2 regions of the Roseovarius sp. MBR-154 genome follow, and region 2 is predicted to be linked to the other one. Evidence: riboswitches for the same ligand, from Rfam matches in the RefSeq annotation. Region 2 holds a riboswitch; the other holds the start of a gene.

Region 1 (10,569 bases), on a different contig from region 2:
CGCCGTGCATGCGCCGATGGTCGCCACCACGTTGATTGCCTATCTCTCGGTCTATGCGGCGCTTTTGATCGCCTATATCAGCGCGATCCTTTACCTCGCGCGCAACGCGGCGCACGGGGACACGCTTGAGACCACCACCCCGCGCGGCCAGCCGATGGCCGCAGATGTTCCCGGAGAATGACATGACCTATTTCGGAGATCCCGCAGTCTGGCTGCCGCTCGCCTTTGCCGCGCTCATGGGCCTGTCGATCCTGATCTACGTGGTGCTCGATGGGTTCGACCTTGGTGTTGGCGTGCTGTTTCCCTTCGCGGAACCCGCCGAAAAAGACCGCATGGTTGCCTCGATCGGGCCGTTCTGGGACGCGAACGAGACCTGGCTGGTGCTGGCCATCGGCATCCTGCTGGTGGCCTTTCCGGCTGCACACGGCGCGATCTTGACGGCGCTCTATCTGCCAGTGGCGATCATGCTGATCGGTCTGATCCTGCGCGGTGTGGCGTTCGAGTTCAGGGCCAAGGCACCGCCCGCGCGTAAGGGATTGTGGAACCTGTCATTTTACGCGGGCAGCATGATGACCGCGCTGTCGCAGGGTTACATGCTAGGCATGTATATCATGGGTCTGGAACAACGCCCCGCGACATGGGCCTTTGCCGCGCTGACGGCGGTCTTTCTGACGGTGGGCTACAGCTTCATCGGGGCGGGGTGGCTGATCCTAAAGACCGAAGGCGCGTTGCAGCGCAAGGCGGTCGGCTGGGCCAAAGGTGGCATATGGGGGCTTATCCTGGGCCTTGGGGCAGTGTCACTGGCTTCGCCGCTGGTCAGCCCGCGCATTTTCGGCAAATGGTTCGCGATGCCCGAGGCGTTGTTTCTGGCCCCTCTGCCGATCATCTCGGCCGCGCTGGTGGCCCTTTTGTGGATTGCGCTGCGGCGGCTGCCCACAAGCGACGACAGTTTCGCGTGGTTTCCCTTCGCGGTCAGCATCGCGCTCTTCGCGCTGGCGTTCTGCGGCATGGCCTACAGCTTCTATCCATATGTGGTCCCAGAGAAACTGACCATCTACGAGGCCGCGAGCGCGCCCGAGAGCCTGTTCATCATCCTGATCGGCACGCTCTTCGTGCTGCCGATGATCTTGGGCTACACGGCACTGTCGTACCGGGTGTTCCGGGGCAAGGCGACGGCGCTCAGTTACGAGTGATCAGATCACCCGGATCACGTCCTTGTCGATGGCCAGCATGTAGCCGCGCCGCGCGATATTCTTGACCAGCAATTCGCTCACCAACTGATTGCCGAGGGTGTCGCGCAGGCGCTTGATCCGGGTGGCGCCTGCCGCCTCCTCGCAATCCTCGCTCTTGCGACCCGAGATCACCGCCTCGATTTCCGCCCCGGTCAGCACATCGTCATCGAGCCGCGCCTCGGCCAGAACGCTGAGCGTCTCCATCGCCGCATCGGTCAGCTTGAAGCCCATATTGTTGAGATAGACGGTCTTCTCGTCGCGGCTGATCAGCAGGGAGCTGACCTGAATGCCCGACCGCTCGATCTGCGCCATGCGGCGATTGAGTGTGATCAGCATCACCAGAAAGACCAATGCGGCCACCAACAGGGCGGTGGCAAAGACCAGCAGCACGAATATGACCATCCGGTAACTGACAAGTGTCTCCGAGAAGGCCGTGCCCGAGAGCGCGAGGATCTCCAGCAGCTTGATCTCGCCCTCGCCGGTCAGCGCGTCGTTCTCGATGAAAATCCGCTCGACCCGTGCGTTGAAGGCATTGGCGTCGGGCAGGCTGAGAAACAGGAACACAGCGGCGAGCGTCAGTATCGCGACAATCGCGATAACCCCGAAGACCACCACCCGGTTGCCGGAGCGGCGCGCATCCGCCGCCGTGGCATCTATCCCGCGCATCGGCGCACCCTTGCGTCACTCACCGTCACTTTTCCTTCTTCGACAACACCTTGAGCAGGGTCAACCCGCGCGCAGCCAATTGCGAGCGCAGCGCGGCCTCGGCTTGCGAACACGGTGCGTTGACCGTGGTCACATCATAGTAAAGCTCAAGCGGCTTGTCGCGCTTGGCCTTGTATTCCACCTGACAGGCGGCATGCGCTGCCCCGGCCATGAGCGACAGGCCAAGGGCGGCAATGGTGAGGCGTGTGATCTGTGTCATGGCGGCAAGATGCGCCGAACCCCGCGGCTATTCAATATCCTGTGACGGGAAATGAATCATTGAGAGCCTGTTATCTGATATCATTAGGCCGATATTGCCTGTCTGGGCAGACATGGCCCAGCTTCAGGGTACAGCGGACGGTCACTCGGGCCAGACGCAGGGACAAAGACCCAACATACCTGAAAGGAAAGACCATGCACCGAAAATTCATCGCCTTCATCATCGGTTCGGCCATGACGGTCACCAGCCTTGCCGCCTCGCCGGTCGAAGCCCGTGACCGGGGCGAGACCGCCGCCATCGTCGCAGGTGTTGCAGCATTGGCCATTGTCGGCGCCACGCTGGCCAGCGACCGCAAGAACAAAGGCCATGTCTCGCGCGGGCACGGATATCAAACCCGCCATTACGCCCCGCGCCAGCACCGCGGCTACCAGGCACCGAACTATCGGACGCATCAGAGCCAATCCTATCGCCCGTATCGGTCGCATGGCTATCGCCCGCAACGCTCGCATGGGGCCCGTCCCTACGGCTACCGCCATGGCGGCTACAATGCCTATCACCGCTACGGCTACGGTCGGTAAACACCTGGAAAAAAGGAAAGGACAGTCTCATGTTTGCGAAATTCACCTCTCTCCTGACGGCTGGCGCGCTTGTCCTCGGCACCGGTATGGCCGCGCCCGCCAGAGCCGACAACGATACGGCGGAAATCTTTGGGGCGCTGATTGCCGGTGGCGTGATCGGTGCGCTGATCGCCAATGACAGCAACAAGAGCCGGAACCGGGGGCATTCCGTCTCTCGCAATTATCGCAACGATGGCTATCGCGATGACAGCTTTCGGGGTGGGCATTCGCGGGGCCATGACACGGGTTACGGCCATAGCAAGAGGGTCAACCTGCCCGGGGCTTGCCGCGTGAATAGCGGCCATCGTTCGGGCTATTCGGGCAACTGTCTGCGCGGGTACAGTTACAGCCATGCCGCCCTGCCATCTGCATGCGCCGTGCATGTCGGTGGTCATCACCGGACCATTTATCGCGATCGGTGTCTGAACCAGTACGGCTATTACTGATCCATCCGCTTATGTGTCGAAGGGAAGGCGCCTGCGCCTTCCCTTTGCATTTTCCGGGGCGGCGTGCCATCTGCCTGATCCATGACAGGCCCCGATCTCTTGTACGAAACCGAGGCCCGCGCGGCGGGCTATTTGCGCATTGCGGGGGTGGACGAGGTCGGGCGCGGCCCGATTGCCGGGCCGGTGACCGCCGCCGCCGTGATCCTCGACCCCGCGTGCATCCCCGACGGGCTGAACGATTCCAAGAAGCTGAGCGCACCCCGCCGTGAGGCGCTCTGTGCCGCGTTGATGGGCTGCGCGCAGGTCTCGGTTGCGCATGCGACGGTCGCGGAAATCGACGAAATCAACATCCTGCGCGCCGCGCATTTGGCGATGGAACGGGCGATTGCGGGACTTGAGCCTGCCCCTGACATGGCGCTGATCGACGGCAATCTGATCCCGCGCGGCCTGACCCTTCCGGCGCGCGCGATCATCAAGGGCGATGCCGCGTCACTGTCGATCGCGGCGGCCTCGATTGTGGCGAAAACATGGCGCGATCAGCTGATGCGGGATTTGGCGCAACAGTTCCCCGGCTACGGCTGGGAGCGGAACGCGGGCTATCCATCGAAAAGCCACAAGGCAGCCCTTCTAAATCTCGGCGTGACCCCACACCATAGACGTTCCTTCAAACCGGTCCACAATATCTTGTATCAAGAGAAATAACTAACCCACTGATTCAAAAAAGAAATTGACGGCGAATCGGGTTTGACTCATCTTTGTCCCCAATAACACCAGAGCGCATGAGCGCCGGGACAGAGGCAGAAGATGAAAACGATGACCAAGAAAAAGAGCGCGCCTGCGCTCCCTCTCAACACGATTCTGGACGGTGATTGCATCGAGGTGATGAATGGCCTGCCAGAGGCCAGCGTCGATCTGATCTTTGCCGACCCGCCCTATAATCTGCAACTGCGCGGCGATCTGCACCGCCCCGACAACAGCCAGGTTGATGCCGTCGACGACGCCTGGGACCAGTTCGCCAGCTTTGCCACCTATGATCTGTTCACACGGCAATGGTTGACGGCGGCGCGGCGTATCCTCAAGCCCACCGGCGCGATCTGGGTCATCGGCTCCTATCACAACATCTTTCGCGTGGGCGCCGCGTTGCAGGATGCGGGCTACTGGATTCTCAACGACGTGGTCTGGCGCAAATCTAACCCGATGCCGAATTTCCGCGGCAAGCGTTTCACCAACGCGCATGAGACGATGATCTGGGCCAGCAAGGAAGAGGGCGCGAAATACACCTTCAACTACGAGGCGCTGAAATCGCTCAATGACGGTATCCAGATGCGCTCCGACTGGGTGCTGCCGATTTGCACCGGGCATGAACGCCTCAAGGATGACAATGGCGACAAGGCGCACCCGACGCAAAAGCCTGAAAGCCTGCTGCACCGCGTTCTGGTGGGATCGACCAATCCGGGCGATGTGGTGCTCGATCCGTTCTTCGGCACCGGCACCACCGGGGCCGTCGCCAGGATGCTGGGCCGCGACTATATCGGGATCGAGCGCGAGGCCGCCTATCGCAAGGTGGCCGAAAAGCGGCTCGCCAATATCCGCAAATACGACCGCGATGCGCTTCAGGTCTCGACCTCCAAGCGGGCCGAGCCGCGCGTGCCCTTCGGTCAGTTGGTCGAACGCGGCATGCTGCGCCCCGGCGAGGTGCTGACGTCGATCAACGGCAAGGCGGCCAAGGTCCGCGCCGACGGCACGCTTGTGGCCGATGGTATCAACGGCTCGATCCATCAGATCGGGGCGCATCTCGAAGGTGCCCCCTCGTGCAACGGCTGGACCTATTGGTGCTATCGCCGCGACGGCAAGACCGTGCCCATCGACGTGCTGCGCCAGCAGATCCGTTCGGAAATGGCCGATCGGCCGAACTGATCAAATGGTCACCACCGGTGCCCGAGGCCTGACTTGATCGGGCACCACTGACCTGCCCCGCCGCTATGGCGGGGCCTTTTTTGTGTCAGTAGCCGCGATCCGGATCGACGATATTGAACAGGCTTTCTCTCTTGCGCCAATGACCGAGGTTTTCGAGGAACAAGTCAAACGACTGCATCGCCCAATCGGCATGCACCGCCGAGCAATGCGGCGACAGGATCACCGAGTCGAGCCGCCATAGCGGGCTGTCTGCGGGCAGCGGTTCGGTCTCGAACACGTCGAGCGCCGCCCCCCGCAGGTGCCCCACGCGCATCGCGTTGACCAGCGCCGCACCGTCCAGGACACCGCCGCGCGAGACATCGACAAGGATCGCGTCCCGCTTCATCGCCATCAGGGCGCGGGAGTTCACGAGGCTGCGGGTCGAGGGCAGGAGCGGCACCGACAGCACCACGATCTCCGCCTTGCCCCAGAGGCCGGGCAGCGCCGTAGCGGGGTGCACCTCGTCGACATTCTCCATCGGCTGCGGCCGGGCGCGGGTGCCGATCACCCGCAAGCCGAACGCCTTGGCCCGTGCCGCAACTGCCTGACCGGTATGGCCCAGCCCGACGATCAGCATGGTCTTGCGCTTGAGCGGCGTCATCAGCCGATTAGGCGGCCAATACCGCGCGGCGCGATCTGTCGCCATTCCGTCGATATCGAGCGTGAAATGCAGCACCGCGCCGAACACGTACTCCGCGATCATCGCGGCGGCGACCCCGGCGGCATTGCTCACCGTCACAGCACCGCTGTCCCAAGGTGTCAAATGATCCACCCCGGCCCCGCCCACGGCGATCCAGCGCGGGCCATGCGCGCCCAGCAGGGCCTCGCGGGGATAGCCCCTGCGCCCGTGGAAGGCGACGGAATAGGCGATATCGGGCCGAAACTCGGCCAGCACCGGCTCAAGACCCTCGTAGCTGTCATGCCCGCGCGCCTCGATCTCGGGCGCGACCTCGGTCAGCCGTGCCAGCATCGGCGCGGGGTCGCTGGTATGGATGAGGATGCGCGGGGCTTCGGTCATGGCCTGTCCGGTTCGGGGTATACAAGGCACGCAAGCTGCGAGAATTCGGTGCCTTGGTCAAGCAATCGGTGGCGCATCGCCCACAGCGCCTCGATCCGTGCCTCAGAGAGCGCCCCCTCGGCCATCACCGATAGCTTGGCGCGAATATTGGCCTCGGGCATCGGTGCCTCGGGTCCGCCGCGCGCGTTGCAATCGCCCGAGAGCACCGCTCGACCGTCCTTGAGCCGCACCGTGACATCAGACCACCGCCCCTCGGGGAACCGTGCGGAATGGCGCGGCTCCTCGTACACGGTGATGCGGGCATGCATCGCCGTCACGCGCGGGTCGCGCAGCGCGTCTCCGGTGATCTCCTCCGGGCCGAGGCGGCCATGCACAAGCCGGGCCGCCAATGCGAAACCGAGCGAATACTGCGCCTCGCTCGTGGTTTTGGGGATGCCCGGAAACAGAGCGGCGGATTGCGCGAAAGTGCCCACCTCCAGCGCCTCGATCTGATCCGGGCTGACGCCCTGTTCCTCGACCAGAACCCGCAGGCATTCGAGCGCCCCATGCGCCCAGCGGCAGATCGGATAGGGCTTGATATAGTTGCGCATCACTGTCCAGTGGCGACCAAGATCAGCCCAGACATGCGCCACCTCAGCGCCCTCGACTGTGATCGCGGGAGCGCCGGTAAAGCCGCGTTCGGCCTGCAACAGAGACGAAATTCCGACAAATGCCCCCATGCCAGAACCATCATGCAACATCGTGGGGCTTGCGATCTCGCGCATCATCTGGCTGCGCGGACCGTGATATTCGGCGATGCCCAGCGCGTGGCGCAGCACACCCGCGTCGCAGCCCCGCAGATGCGCCCCGAGCGCGGCCACACCCAGCGCGTTCCATGCGCCGGAGGTGTGGTAATCGCTCACCGTGGCATGCAGCGCCACAGCAGCGCGCGCCGCCACCTCGTAGCCCATGGCAAGTGCTGTCAGCGCCTGCCGCCCGGTCAAATCGGGGCGCGCTTCGGCAAAGGCGAAAAGCGCGGGCACCAGCGCGCAGCCGATATGCCCCTTGGTCGCGTTCAGCCCGTCATGCGCGTCGAGATTGTCGATCTGCGTGGCCAGCGCCCAGGCCGCCCCCGGCATGGCACAGTGCCGCCCGTCGAAAAGCAGCGTCGCACGGTGGTCCTCGCGCGCCGCGCCATGAAAATCGCAGGCGAAATTGCGCGCGATCCGCCCCACATCGAGCGACGCCGCCCCTGCCGCGACCCCCAATGTGTCAATAAGCAAGGTCGCAGTCTGCGTCAGCACCTCTTCGGGCAAGGCCAGGGCGGGATCGAGTGCGAAGCGCGCGATCGGATCGAACTGTAACGGATTGGCAGCGTAGGACATGATCGCACCTTTCAGGATCGGCTCATCTCCATCGTGACGCAGGCTGCTGGTGTCTTGCGGGTGGTTTGCGACATTTCCTGTCCCGCTTTCCCCCTTGCGAGCGCCCATTCTGACTGTTACCTATTTGGCAACTCCGTTGGGGTGCCCGGGATGCACGGGCTGAGAGGCGATGCGCCAACCCATCGAACCTGATCCGGCTAACACCGGCGTAGGGAACGGACCGTCGCACGCCTCGCGCGCCCCCCGTCCGTTCCCGGCATAGACTGAGAGGAACGGCAGATGGTTGCCACAGCTTTGACAATCGCAGGCTCCGACAGCGGTGGCGGCGCGGGCATTCAGGCCGATCTCAAGACCTTTTCGGCGCTGGGCGTTTATGGCACCAGCGTGATCACCGCCGTGACGGCGCAGAACACACGGGCCGTGACCGATGTGCACCCTGTGCCCAACGCCACGGTCGCGGCGCAGATTGCGGCGGTTTTGGGCGATATCAGGGTCGATTGCATAAAGATCGGTATGCTGGGCGATGCCGCGCTGATCGAGACGGTGGCGCAGGCGCTTGAGGGGTATCGCGGCCCCGTGGTGCTCGACCCGGTGATGGTGGCGAAATCCGGCGCGCGGCTCTTGCCCGACGCGGCACGGGCGGCGCTGACAGCACATCTGGTGCCGCGTGCCGACCTGTTGACTCCGAACCTGCCCGAGGCGGCGGCGCTGTTGGGCGGCGCCGAGGCCGAAACCGACGCCGATATGCAGGACCAAAGCGCGCGGCTGCGAGGCATGGGGGCGCGAAACGTGTTGATGAAAGGCGGCCACGGGCAGGGTGAAACCTGCACCGACTGGCTGATCGCCGATGAGGTGACGCGCTTCGACGCGCCTCGCATCGCCACCCGCAACACCCACGGTACCGGCTGCACGCTTTCATCTGCCATCGCGGCGGGGCTGGCAAAGGGACTGACCTTGTCAAATTCCGTCGAGGCCGCCCATGACTGGCTGCACCGCGCGATCCTTGCCGCCGACCGGCTGGAAATCGGGCAGGGCCATGGCCCGGTGCATCATTTTCACGAGGTTTGGAGATGACCGAAGCTGTCACAATCCGCGGCGCGGGCATTGTCGGCCTGTGCGTGGCCATCGAACTCATCAACCGGGGCGTCCCCGTCGCCCTGCGCGATCCCGCGCCCGAGCCCGGCGCACATGGCTGTTCATGGTGGGCGGGTGGCATGCTCGCACCCTATTGCGAAGGATTCACCGCCGAAGAGCCGGTGGTGCGGCTGGGTCAACAGGCCGCCGATTGGTGGCAGGCCCAGGGTGTCACGGTGATCCGACGCGGATCGCTGGTGGTGACCTTGCAGCGCGACCGCCGCGAGCTCGACCAGTTCGCGCGGCGCACCACCGGGCATCGGCTGGTCACCGGCGAGGATTTGGCCGTGTTAGAGCCGCATCTCGCCGATCGTCACGACCGCGCGCTTTTTTTCGCAGACGAGGCGCATATCGACCCGCGCGCGGCGCTGATGCATCTGCGCAAGCGCCTGGAGGATACGGGTGCGCGGTTCGAGCAAGAGGATGCTGCCCCCACCGGCCCGGTGATCGACTGTCGCGGGCTGGCGGCACAGGACAGCCTGCCCGACCTGCGCGGCGTAAAGGGTGAGATGGTGGTGCTGCGCAGCCCTGATGTGACCCTGACACGGCCCGTTCGCCTGCTGCATCCGCGTTTTCCGCTTTATATCGTGCCGCGCGGCGACGGCATTTTTATGCTGGGCGCGACGCAGATCGAGAGTGAGGAGCGCGGCCGCGCTTCGGCCCGGTCGGTGATGGAACTGCTCTCGGCGGCTTATGCGCTGCACCCGGCCTTTGGCGAAGCCGAAGTGCTGGAGATCGGAGCGGACGCGCGCCCGGCCTTTCCCGACAACCTGCCGCGCGTCACCCGCAGAGGCGACACGATCCACGTCAACGGCCTCTTCCGCCACGGCTTTCTCTTGTCACCTTCGGTGGCACGGATGACCGCCGGGCTGGTGATGCGCGACAATGAAAAACCGGAGTTTTATCATGAAGATCACGGTTAACGGAACCGCGCAGGAGACCGCCGCCGAGACACTCGACGCGCTGCTGATCGAGCAGGGCTACGGCGAGGCCAAGGTCGCGACGGCGGTGAATGAGAATTTCGTTCCTGCCGCTCTCAGGCTGGAACAGAGACTGAAAGACGGGGATCGCGTGGAGATCGTGGCCCCGCGGCAAGGGGGCTGACATGCCGACGTATTACGACACTGAGGTCACATCGCGCCTGATGCTGGGCACCGCGCAATACCCCTCGCCCAAGATCCTTGCCGAGGCGTTCAAACGCTCCGGTGCGGGCATTGCCACCGTCTCGGTGCGCCGTGAGGCAGGGGGCGAACGCGCGGGACAGGCGTTCTGGGACATGATTGGTGACTTGGGCGTTCATGTCCTGCCCAACACTGCGGGCTGCCATTCGGTGCGTGAGGCCGTGACCACGGCGCAGATGGCGCGGGAACTCTTTGACACCAACTGGATCAAGCTGGAGGTGATTGGCCATGCCGACACGTTGCAGCCCGACCCGTTCGGGTTGGTCGAGGCGGCGCGCATCCTGACCGATGACGGATTTCAGGTCTTTCCCTATTGCACCGAGGATCTGGTGCTCTGCGAACGGCTGGTCGAGGCCGGGTGCCGGGTACTGATGCCCTGGGGCGCGCCTATCGGCACTGGACTGGGGCTCAACAATATCTACGGGCTGCGCAGCTTGCGCGCGCATTTCCCCGACCTGCCGCTGGTGATTGACGCAGGGCTCGGCGTGCCAAGCCAAGCCGCCCATGCGATGGAACTGGGCTATGACGCGGTGCTGCTCAACACGGCAGTGGCCAAGGCGGGTGATCCGGCGGCAATGGCCGAGGGGTTTGCCCGCGCGCTGGAGGCCGGGCGTCTAGGCTATGAGGCCGACCCGATGGAGCCGCGCGACATGGCCGCGCCTTCGACGCCGGTGCTGGGGAGGGCGTTTACCTGAT
Region 2 (10,569 bases):
CGCCGGCGGCATCGCAACCGAGAGCTTTTATGCAGGCGACACCGCCCTTTCGGCGGTGGAACCGGCAGCACGCGAGGAACTGTTTGCCATCTTCCCCGAATTGCGCAGCGCGCCCGGGCGCCACCGCAATACCGCGCGCCCCTGTCTCAGGCAGCACGAGGCGGCGCTGCTGCACGACGAAGACGCACTCACACCGGCCTGGTCGGGCTGAGCCCCGGACCGGTCAGGCACTGCGCAGCACCGGCGTCACCTGCCCCGCCGCCCAGGCCCGCACCGCATCGCCGAAGGCGGTGAACAGCGGGCGGCTGACGGGGTCGTTGGCGGCATTGTATTCCGGGTGCCACTGCACCGCGAGGGTAAAGCCCCGCGCCGCGTCCAGATAGAGCGCCTCGGGCGTGCCGTCATGCGCCCAGCCGTCGATCACCACGCCGTGCCCCGGTTTGACAACACCCTGTCCGTGGAGCGTATTGGTCATCACCTCCTCGGCCCCCATCAGCCGGTGAAACACGCCTCCGGACTGAAACCGCACCTTGTGGCGCAGGGCGAATTGTTCGTCCATCGTGCCCTCGGGCGGCATGCGGTGATTGTCTCGGCCCGGCAGATCGCGGATTTCGGGATGCAGCGTGCCACCCAGGGCGACATTGACCTCCTGAAAGCCACGGCAGATACCCAGGAACGGCTGTCCCCGCTCCAGACAGGCGCGCACCAGCGGCAGGGTAATCGCGTCGCGGGCCCGGTCGAACGCGCCATGCGCCTCGGTCGGCGCTTCGCCATATTCCTCGGGGTGGACATTGGGCCGCCCGCCGGTCAGCAAAAAGCCGTCGCACACCTCCATCAACTCCGCCACAGACACATAGCGCGGATCGGCGGGAATGATCAGCGGCAGACAGCCCGCCACATCGGCCACGGCAGAAGAGTTGATCGTGCCGCCCGCATGGGTGGGGTAGCGATTGTCGATCTGATATTGGTTTGCGATGATGCCGACGACCGGGCGAGTCATTTTTGTCCTTCTTGGGCAAGCGCATTGCGTCTCTTTTTCCTAAATTATACCTTGGAATGGAATAACAAAACATCAATTCCCGCACATATTCGCGTGCGCTGATGCGACTCTGCCCAAACACGCTGCACGGTTTGTTGACCTTTGCGCGGCATGCTGCGTGCCGTGGGCGGGGGTCGTGTCACCGGTCAAACGCATCCCGACCGGCCGCGGCTTTCCCGTCCACACCAGCCGGTTTGCGCCTCCTCCGGCAACGGTCCGAGCAATGGCGCACCTCGTCCCAGACCTTGGCCCATCTGCGCCGCCACTGCATCGGGCGGCCACAGGTGGCGCAGGTCTTGACCGGCAGGTCGGATTTGCGGCGCGCGCGGGCCATCTAGAGGTCGAGGCCCGGCGCCCACATCTCCGGTTCGGCGACATCGAGCGGACTCACCGGCGCGGTCCTGTCATGCCATGCGCTCTCATTCGACAACCACCTCCTCGCCGGTGCGTCCGTCGATCCTCACCTCCGGATCGACCGGCGTCTGCCCCTGCGAGGCGACCCAGCCGATCAGCCCCAAAAGCAGCACAAGGGCAAAGAGCACCGCCCCCCTTATTCCCATCAACGCGGGCTTGTGCTGTTTCTTCTGCTTTTCGACATTCGTCTCGGGTGCCGACATCGTGGCTCCTTTCCTATCCGTCCGCGCGCATATTGCATTGAAGCTGCGCGCGCATCGCCCTAACGTCCGGCGAAACCCTCATGTTCCAGCCGACGGAGACGCCCGCGATGAAAGACGCCTCACCCCAGACCATCTATCTCGCGGATTACACTCCGCCAGCCTTTCTGGTCGAAAATGTCACCCTGACCTTCCGCCTCTCACCGGAAAAAACCCGCGTTCTCAGCAAGATAGAGTTTTGCCCCAACCCCGCATCGTCAAGCCGTACGTTCTTCCTGCATGGCGAAAACCTCCGCCTCATAAGTGCGAAAATCGACGGCGCGGCAATCACCCCCGAGGTCACCCCCGAGGGCCTGACCGCCGATGTCCCCGACGCGCCCTTCACCTTCGAGGCCGAGGTCGAGATCGACCCGGCGGCCAACACCGCGCTGGAGGGGCTGTATCTCTCGAACGGGATGTTCTGCACGCAATGCGAGGCCGAGGGCTTTCGCAAGATCACCTACTACCCCGACCGCCCCGACGTGATGGGCGTCTTTACCGTGCGCATCGAGGGCGACATGCCGGTCATGCTGTCCAACGGCAACCCGGTGGCACAGGGCGACGGCTGGGCCGAATGGCACGACCCGTGGCCGAAACCGGCCTATCTCTTCGCGCTGGTGGCGGGCGATCTCGTTGCGCATCCCGACCGCTTCACCACCCGCTCGGGCCGCGAGGTCGATCTCAACATCTGGGTGCGCCCCGGCGACGAGGGCAAATGCGCCTTCGGCATGGAGGCGCTCAAGAAATCCATGACATGGGACGAGAAGGTGTACGGGCGCGAATACGATCTCGACCTCTTTAACATCGTCGCGGTCGACGATTTCAACATGGGCGCGATGGAGAACAAGGGCCTCAACATCTTCAATTCCTCCTGCGTTCTGGCCAGCCCCGAGACCAGCACCGACGCCAATTTCGAGCGCATCGAGGCGATCATCGCGCATGAATATTTCCACAACTGGACCGGCAACCGCATCACCTGCCGCGACTGGTTTCAGCTCTGCCTCAAGGAGGGTTTGACCGTCTATCGCGACTCAGAGTTCACCGCCGACATGCGCTCCGCCCCCGTGAAGCGCATCGGCGACGTGATCGCGCTCCGCGCCCGGCAGTTCCGCGAGGATAACGGCCCGCTCGCGCATCCCGTGCGCCCCGAAAGCTTTGTCGAGATCAACAATTTCTACACCGCGACGGTGTACGAGAAAGGGGCCGAGTTGATCGGCATGCTCAAGCGGCTCGTCGGGGATGACGCCTATGCCAAGGCGCTCGACCTCTACTTTGAACGCCATGACGGGCAGGCCTGCACTATCGAGGATTGGTTGCAGGTGTTCGAGGATGCGACCGGCCGCGATCTGACGCAATTCAAGCGCTGGTATACGCAGGCCGGAACACCGCGCCTACGGGTCACCGAGGACTACGAGGGCGGCACCTACACCCTGCAGTTCGAGCAACACACCCCGCCCACGCCGGGGCAGAAGGTGAAAGACCCCCGCGTGATCCCGATTGCCGTGGGGCTGCTGGGGCCCAACGGCGACGAAGTGATGGAAACCCAACTGCTGGAGATGACCGAGGCGCGGCAGAGTTTCACCTTCGACGGGCTGGCCGCCAAACCCGTCCCTTCGATCCTGCGCGATTTCTCCGCCCCGGTGATCCTGGAGCGTGAAACCACCAATGCCGAGCGCGCCTTCCTGCTCGCCCATGACACCGACCCGTTCAACAAATGGGAGGCCGGGCGCGCCCTCGCGCGCGACGGGCTTCTGGCGATGATCCGCGACGGTGCGGCCCCCGATGCCGCCTATCTCGACGCCGTCCACACCATGGCCCGCGACGAGACGCTTGATGCGGCCTTTCGCGCCCTCGCCCTCGGCCTGCCGAGCGAGGATGATCTGGCGCAATCGCTGCATGACGCAGGCCACACCCCCGACCCGCAGGCCATCTGGGAGGCGCTCGAGACGCTGCGCAACGCCCGCGCCGTGACGATGGAAGAGACCGCGCGCAGCCTCTACGACCGCCATCAGATCACCGCGCCCTACCGCCCCGACCCCGACCAGACCGGCGCGCGGGCGCTTGCCAATGCGGCGCTTGCCATCCTCACCCGGCGCGACGGCGGCGCACAGGCGCAGGCGCAATATGACACCGCCGACAACATGACCCAGCAACTTGCCGGGCTCTCATGCCTGCTGCAGGCGGGCAAGGGCAAGGCGGCGGCAGACGCCTTCTATCGGCAATGGCAGCACGACCGGCTGGTGATCGACAAATGGTTCAGCCTGCAAATCCTGCACGCCGCGCCAGAGGACACCGCCGACACCGCCGCGCGCCTGACCGGGCATCCGGATTTCACCATTCGCAATCCCAACCGTTTCCGCGCCACATTGGGCGCGCTCGCGATGTCACCGGCGGGCTTTCACCATGTCTCGGGCAAGGGTTACAGGACGCTCGCGGATTGGCTGATCGCGCTCGACCCGCTCAACCCGCAGACCACGGCGCGCATGTGCACGGCCTTCGAGACTTGGCGGAGATACGATGAAAACCGCCAGGCCCTGATCACCGCAGAGCTCGACCGCATCCTCGCCACCCCGACCCTCAGCCGCGACACCACGGAAATGCTCAGCCGTATCCGCGGGGCGTAAGCACGCTCACCGCGCCACCTGTGCCACCTGCGTGATCTGCGCCGGGCGCGCGCGCGGGCGCACCGTATAAAGCGGCTTGCAGTAGCTCTGCGCGCGCAACCACCGCTTCATGTCCTCGCGTTTCGCGCTGCTATGCAGCGGTCCCCAATCGGCGGCGACCCCGCGCATGCCGCGCGACACCACCCCGTCGCGCCGCACGGTATGGGCCATGATGCGGATCGCACAGGACAGGTTGTCCGGCCCGTGCCGCAGCGCCGCGCCATCGCCCGCCCGACAGCCATAGCCGCGCGCCGTGGCGGGCAGAATCTGCAACAGGCCATGCCACTGCCCGCCGCCTCCGACCGCGCCCGCGTTATAGGTGCTCTCATACTTGGCCAGCGCCGACAAAAACCCCACCCAGAAGGCGCGCCGCCCCTTGTCCGCCGACTGCGCATAGGCCGGGCACCACTCTTCGATATCTCCGGGCACCCGCTCGACCAGACCCGCGCCATGCGCCTTGAGTGCGGCAATCGCGCTGCGGGTCCAGAGTGCCGCTTGCGGCTGATGCTCCCAGCGGGTGCGCGGCAGATTGGCCTCACGCACGGTCGGGGGCGGCCCCGGAACCACCGCAGGCACACCCTGCGCGACGCCAGGCACCGGCACGACCAGCACCGGGACGACGAGTAACAGCAGAAGCGATACCATGCGCAGCATCGCCAGAGTTTGCCGCAGCCTCGCGGGTTTGGCAATCTCACGCAGAGCGGCTCGGCAATTCCTCGCCATCACCCAAGGCTCGCCCTGTTTTGGTCGAAATGCGGCGGCACTCTGCGCCGGAGAAAAGCCCCTGGAGATGCAATGCCATTCGATCCGATCGCCCCGCCAGAGCCCCCATCCGACCGCGCCAAACCATTGAAATCCCTCTTCACTCGGCGATTCGCCCGTTTGACATCCCGGTTCCGCCACAAGGAGACGCCGGACCTCGACAGCCTGACCAAAAGGATCCTGCTGCCCGCCCTGCCGATCAGCGACGAGGAACTGGCCCGCGCCACGCATCAGGACAAGGGCCAGAAACTTGCCCGACAAGAGCAGTGGGAGGATCTCGCGGAACTGATCGAATATGCCGATTCGGCCCGCCTGCGCACCCCGGGCGGGGAAGCCGCCACACGCCTGCTGGCCTATGGCGCGCGCGCCGATGTCGTCAGCGCCGCCGAAGACGCGCTGCATGACCGGGCAGAGCCCGACCCGAGCGGCATCGAGGCGCTGGAGGCGGTCCATGCCGACTTGCCCAGGTGCTATCCGGTGGCACTCGTGCTCGCGCATGCCCATGTCGATATCGGCCTGGCCTGGCGCGCCACTGCGAAAGACCCGCGCATCTCGGCCCACGAGCTGCGCTTTCTGGAGCATTTCCAGCGCGCCGAGGCGCTGCTCGCGCCGTTTGACGGGCCCGATCTCGATGCCCCGTCGCTGGCCGCCGCGCAATGCGCGTTGCTGGCGGCGCGGCCCACCCCGCGCCTGCGCGTGGCCGATGACTACGCCACGCTGATCGACCTCGACCCCGACACGCCCCGCCACATGCGCGCGCTCGGCGAGGCGCTCCTGCCGTCGCGCTACGGCGATTACGACAGCCTCGATCTCGAGGCGCGGCGCACCGCCTCGCGCACGCAGGAGGTCTGGGGCGCGGGCGGCTACACCTGGGTCTATCTCGATGCGCTCGCGCGCGATCGCGGCGCGCTTGCCCGGCTGGAGGCCGATTTCTTCATCGACGGGTTGCGCGATATCGTCGCCCGCCGCAGCAATCAGCATGTCGTCAATCAACTGGCCGCGTTTTGCGGGCTGGTCATGGCCCCGGCGACCGGCACCGTGGCGCTGCCCGCCGCGCAGGAAACCACCCGCGCGCGCATCCAGGACTGTCTCGGCTGGCTGCTCGAGAACCACTTGCAGGAACTGCATCCGCTGATCTGGTCGCAGACCCTGCTCAGGCCGGGTCTGACCCCCGCGCTTCCGTCACGACGCGCGCTGATCGCGCGCGGGCGGCAAGCGGCGCTGCGCGTGATCGCCGCCCGCTTTGCCGACGAAATCGCCGGCGGAACCTCGATCGCGTTTTCCAGCGCAGGCATGTACCGCCTGCCAACCCTCTGACCGGCTGGATCAGGGAACGCGGTCCGGCACCATTAACAACCTGAAGTTGTGTTCCAGACCAGACGACGTGACGGGCTCCCTGCCTTCACATCCCGTTGACCAAAGCTGACAAGCGCGTGACACCCCGCGTTAACCGGTTGCCTTTTGCGCATGACTTGCCACCTTGTAGGAAATGTCGCAGCGGAGGGGGACGAATGAGATACAACCCTTGGGTGATACCCGTGCTCGCGGTCTGGCTGTCCAGCCCCGCGATTGCGGCCGATGCCGAGCGCGGCGAACAAATCTTCCGCGATTGCCGTACCTGCCATTCGGTGATCGACGAGACCGGGCAGCCGGTGGTGCGGGGCGGGCGCACAGGCCCCAATCTCTATGGCGTCATTGGCCGCCATGCCGGAAGCGTGCCGGGGTTTCATTATTCCAGTTCGATGGAGACAGCCGGACAGTCGGGCCTGCGCTGGAACGAGGCGGATTTCGTGATCTACGTAAAGGACGCCACCGCCTTTCTGCGCGACTATCTCGACGATCCGGAGGCACGCGGCAAAATGGCCTACAAGCTGCGCGACACGCAGAAGGCCCGCGATGTCTGGGCCTATCTCGAACGTGTCGCCATTCCCGAAACGAACTGAGCCGGACCGTCACAGAGGTCAGCCCGCGCTGCGCATGCCCCGATCCGAGGGCGAACCGGGCGTATGAATCCTCGAGCAGCCACGCCCCGCATCCTTGGCCGCATAGAGCACCTGATCGGCATCGGCCATCATCTGGCCGATATCGAGTGTTTCGTAAAGGCAACTGAGCGTCGCCCCGATACTGGCCGAAACCCGGCAGGTCGCGCCGTCATGCTCGATCGGCTCTTCAAGTTTCGCGATCAGGCGCCGCGACAGGTCCGCCAGAACATCGCGCGCCTGCATCCCGTCAAGCACCAGGATGAACTCATCCCCCCCCACCCGCGCAATCACATCGCTCGGGCGCACCAGCGACAGCATGCGGCGCGCGACAATCTGCAACACATGATCTCCTGCCGCATGGCCATGGGTATCGTTCACCTGCTTGAAATAATCGAGATCGAGATGCACAAGGGCGAAACCCTCACCGCTCTGCGCCATGCGGTCGAGCACGTGATCCAGCGCGCGCCGGTTCTTGAGCCCGGTCAGCGTGTCGGTAAAGGCCTGTTCCTGCGCCGCGATCCGCGCCCCTTCCAGCCGCAGGTTGAGCTTGCGCGACTCCTCCATCGCCGCCGATTTCGCCTCCAGCATATAAAGCATTTCCGTGGTCAGGTCGGTCGCCGCGAAATCCGCCCCGGTCAGGCCGAAATCGCGCACCGCCTCGATCACCGAGATGCCGAAGGACAGGTTGACCAGCGCGCCACGTCCCTCCGCCATGTCGAGCGGCGCCAGAACCCCCTTGAACGCATGCAGCGGCCCCGCCCGCAGCCGCAGCCGCAAGCGTGCCCCGTCGAGCGCCAGCAGGCCCGCCATGTCCTGCACCCGTGCCGGGCGCACAATCTCGAACAACTCGAGAAATCGCGCCCCCGTCACCGCACGCTGCGCGATCACCTTGGACAGGGTGGGCCCCGCCTGCACGATGTGGCCGGTCGGCCCCAGCACCGCATGCATCGGGCAGATCCGGTGCAGCACCGGCTTGACCGCCTCGGGGGTCACCTGTCTCATCCCGCCTGCCGCCCCGCCCCCAGATCGAACGCCCGCCCGCTGGCAAAGCCCTCGTCCAGCAACCGCACCTCGATCAACTCCTCCGTCCCGGTGGCACCGCGATGCTCGAGGACCACCAGCGCGCCGTAATCGTCTGCCATGGCACGCAGAACGCCCATCACCACCGGGCCAAAGCGCAACCCCTTGCAATCGTGCAAGCCGACCTCCAGCCGATACAGCCCGGCCCCCTGCGCGTGCAGGCAAATGGGCGGCAGATCGAGATCCGCCACCGCCAGCCGCGCGCGCTCCGGCAGATCCTCCAGCGAATGCAGGAAATCGGCGAAATCGACGCCGCTGAAGCGCAACAGACGTCGGATCGGCTCCACCTTGGGATGCGACACCAGATAGGTGCCGACATCCTCCAGCAGATCATCACGTGACCGCCGCAACCGGCCACCGAGCGCCGCAAGCACCTGCTCCGTCACCTCCGGCTCATAGCGCATCAGCGGCTCGAACTCGCTATAGCCCAGATCGAGCCCCGACATCACCTCCTGCCACAGCCCGTCGCCATAGCTGTCGCGGGCAAATCTTTCCAAGGCGCGGTTCACCAACCCGTGCATGACATCTCTCCCCTCGTACCCGCGCAGCATGGCAACCAATCGTTAACATTCGCTGAACGGCTGACCACCGGCACACGCACGGCGCTTGCCAAGGATCGGCCCGGTTGCTACATCTGCCCCATCCGTTGGGGTGCCCCGCTTGTCGGGGCTGAGAGGCCACCCGGCCAACCCACCGAACCTGATCCGGCTCGCACCGGCGTAGGGAACGGAGTCCGCGCACGCGCGTCCCTCCCCCATGCCCGCGATCCGCCCGACCGAAAGGCCGCCCATGCGCCCCGACGCGCCCGCGCTCACACTCGACGGCACCGCCCGGATCGGCGGGTTGCACGTCTTTGGCCCGCTGCACCTCACCGTGCCCGCCGGGCGCATCACCTGCCTGCTCGGCCCGTCGGGCGTGGGCAAGACGACGCTCCTGCGCCTGATCGCGGGCGTCGACGACGTGACCGATTTCACCGGCACCATCACCGCCTCCGACGACCGCCCCCTTGCAGGGCGCATGGCGCTGATGGCGCAGGGCGATCTGCTGATGCCGTGGCTCGACGTGCTCGGCAATGTCACACTCGGCGCGCGGCTCCGGGGCGAGGCGCGCGACCGCACCCGCGCCCGGCGCATGCTCGCCCGCGTCGGGCTCGAGGATCACGCCCATAAACGCCCCGGCGCGCTCTCGGGCGGGCAGAAACAGCGCGTCGCCCTCGCCCGCACCCTGATGGAGGATCGCCCCGTTATCCTGCTCGACGAGCCCTTCTCCGCGCTCGACGCGCGCACCCGCACGCAGATGCAGGATCTGGCGGCAGAACACCTCAAGGGCCGCACCGTGCTCATGGTCACCCACGACCCGGCCGAGGCCGCGCGCATGGGCCACGCGATCCATATCCTCACCGAGACCGGGCTGGAGGACGTGACACCGCCCCCCGGCGCCGTGCCCCGGCCCGTGGACGATCCAGACACCCTCACCGCGCAGGGCCGACTGCTCGCGCGCCTGCGCGCCCCCGCCTGAAAGGACCCCCCATGCGCCCCACCGATCACCTGCAATCGCTTTGCGCCGAGGACTGGCAGGCCGCCACCCGCCACGCCTTCACCGATCAACTGGCGGCGGGCACCCTGCCCGAGGAGCGCATGCTGGCCTATCTGCGGCAGGATTATCTCTTCATCGACGGCTTTGTGCGGCTTCTGGCCTCGGCCATCGCCCATGCGCCCACCCTCCCCGACGCGATTCCGGCTGCGCAGTTCCTCGGGCTGATCTCGGGCCCCGAAAACACCTATTTCCTGCGCGCGATAGAGGCTCTGGGCGGTCAGGCAGAGCCCGCCGCCCCGGCCCATCCCGTCACCGCAGACTTCCAGACCGTCATGCGCGACGCCGCGCAATCGGGCCGCTATGAACAGATGCTCGCCGTGCTGGTGGTCGCCGAATGGTCCTATCTCGACTGGGCCACGCCGCATGCCGACAAGGCGGATGACCTGCCGTTCTGGTTCGGCGAATGGATCACGCTCCACAGTGGCGACGGCTTCGAGGGCGTGGTCGCCTACCTGCGCGGCCAGCTTGACGCGGTCTGGCTCGGCCTCTCCCCCGAGGACCAGCGCGCGGTCGAGGCAACCTTCACCCACGCCACCCGGCTGGAGCGCGCCTTCTTCGACGCCGCCCTCGCAGGCTACCCCGAAGCATGAGCCGCCTGATCACCATCGCCACCTCCACCGCGCTGGCGCTGGCGCTCTGGCAGGCGCTGGTGGTGCTGGCCGCACTCCCGCCCTTCATCCTGCCCGGTCCTGCCCGCGTGGCCGAGACCCTGTGGGCCAGCCGCGCGCTGATCCTGGAACACGCAGGCATCACCGCCGCCGAGGTGCTGATCGGGCTTGCCCTCGGCGCAGTGC

Evidence for each region. Region 2 has a riboswitch for thiamine pyrophosphate ahead of ACSSV4_RS11130 (ABC transporter ATP-binding protein). Riboswitches for the same ligand answer to the same signal wherever they lie in the genome.
Region 1: another riboswitch for thiamine pyrophosphate. It lies ahead of thiD (bifunctional hydroxymethylpyrimidine kinase/phosphomethylpyrimidine kinase); the one in region 2 lies ahead of ACSSV4_RS11130 (ABC transporter ATP-binding protein).

What each region holds. Positions count from the first base shown of each region.
Region 1 is NZ_JBRJGR010000001.1:221,441-232,009, forward strand. Features, by position in the region: gene ACSSV4_RS01035 (cytochrome ubiquinol oxidase subunit I) at 1-181, shown strand, start outside; gene ACSSV4_RS01040 (cytochrome d ubiquinol oxidase subunit II) at 183-1,193, shown strand; gene ACSSV4_RS01045 (winged helix-turn-helix domain-containing protein) at 1,194-1,898, opposite strand; gene ACSSV4_RS01050 (hypothetical protein) at 1,924-2,157, opposite strand; gene ACSSV4_RS01055 (hypothetical protein) at 2,352-2,735, shown strand; gene ACSSV4_RS01060 (hypothetical protein) at 2,765-3,220, shown strand; gene ACSSV4_RS01065 (ribonuclease HII) at 3,302-3,922, shown strand; gene ACSSV4_RS01070 (DNA methyltransferase) at 4,025-5,137, shown strand; gene ACSSV4_RS01075 (D-2-hydroxyacid dehydrogenase) at 5,223-6,194, opposite strand; gene ACSSV4_RS01080 (MmgE/PrpD family protein) at 6,191-7,558, opposite strand; TPP riboswitch at 7,686-7,790, shown strand; gene thiD (bifunctional hydroxymethylpyrimidine kinase/phosphomethylpyrimidine kinase) at 7,838-8,632, shown strand; gene ACSSV4_RS01090 (FAD-dependent oxidoreductase) at 8,629-9,615, shown strand; gene thiS (sulfur carrier protein ThiS) at 9,599-9,796, shown strand; gene ACSSV4_RS01100 (thiazole synthase) at 9,798-10,568, shown strand; gene ACSSV4_RS01105 (thiamine phosphate synthase) at 10,568-10,569, shown strand, end outside.
Region 2 is NZ_JBRJGR010000007.1:104,134-114,702, reverse strand. Features, by position in the region: gene ACSSV4_RS11180 (Hint domain-containing protein) at 1-211, shown strand, start outside; gene ACSSV4_RS11175 (gamma-glutamyl-gamma-aminobutyrate hydrolase family protein) at 224-1,000, opposite strand; gene ACSSV4_RS11170 (DUF2256 domain-containing protein) at 1,179-1,373, opposite strand; gene ACSSV4_RS11165 (hypothetical protein) at 1,459-1,656, opposite strand; gene pepN (aminopeptidase N) at 1,764-4,316, shown strand; gene ACSSV4_RS11155 (transglycosylase SLT domain-containing protein) at 4,323-5,009, opposite strand; gene ACSSV4_RS11150 (hypothetical protein) at 5,238-6,434, shown strand; gene ACSSV4_RS11145 (c-type cytochrome) at 6,629-7,060, shown strand; gene ACSSV4_RS11140 (diguanylate cyclase domain-containing protein) at 7,079-8,101, opposite strand; gene ACSSV4_RS11135 (heme NO-binding domain-containing protein) at 8,098-8,700, opposite strand; TPP riboswitch at 8,817-8,922, shown strand; gene ACSSV4_RS11130 (ABC transporter ATP-binding protein) at 8,969-9,697, shown strand; gene ACSSV4_RS11125 (TenA family protein) at 9,709-10,365, shown strand; gene ACSSV4_RS11120 (ABC transporter permease) at 10,362-10,569, shown strand, end outside.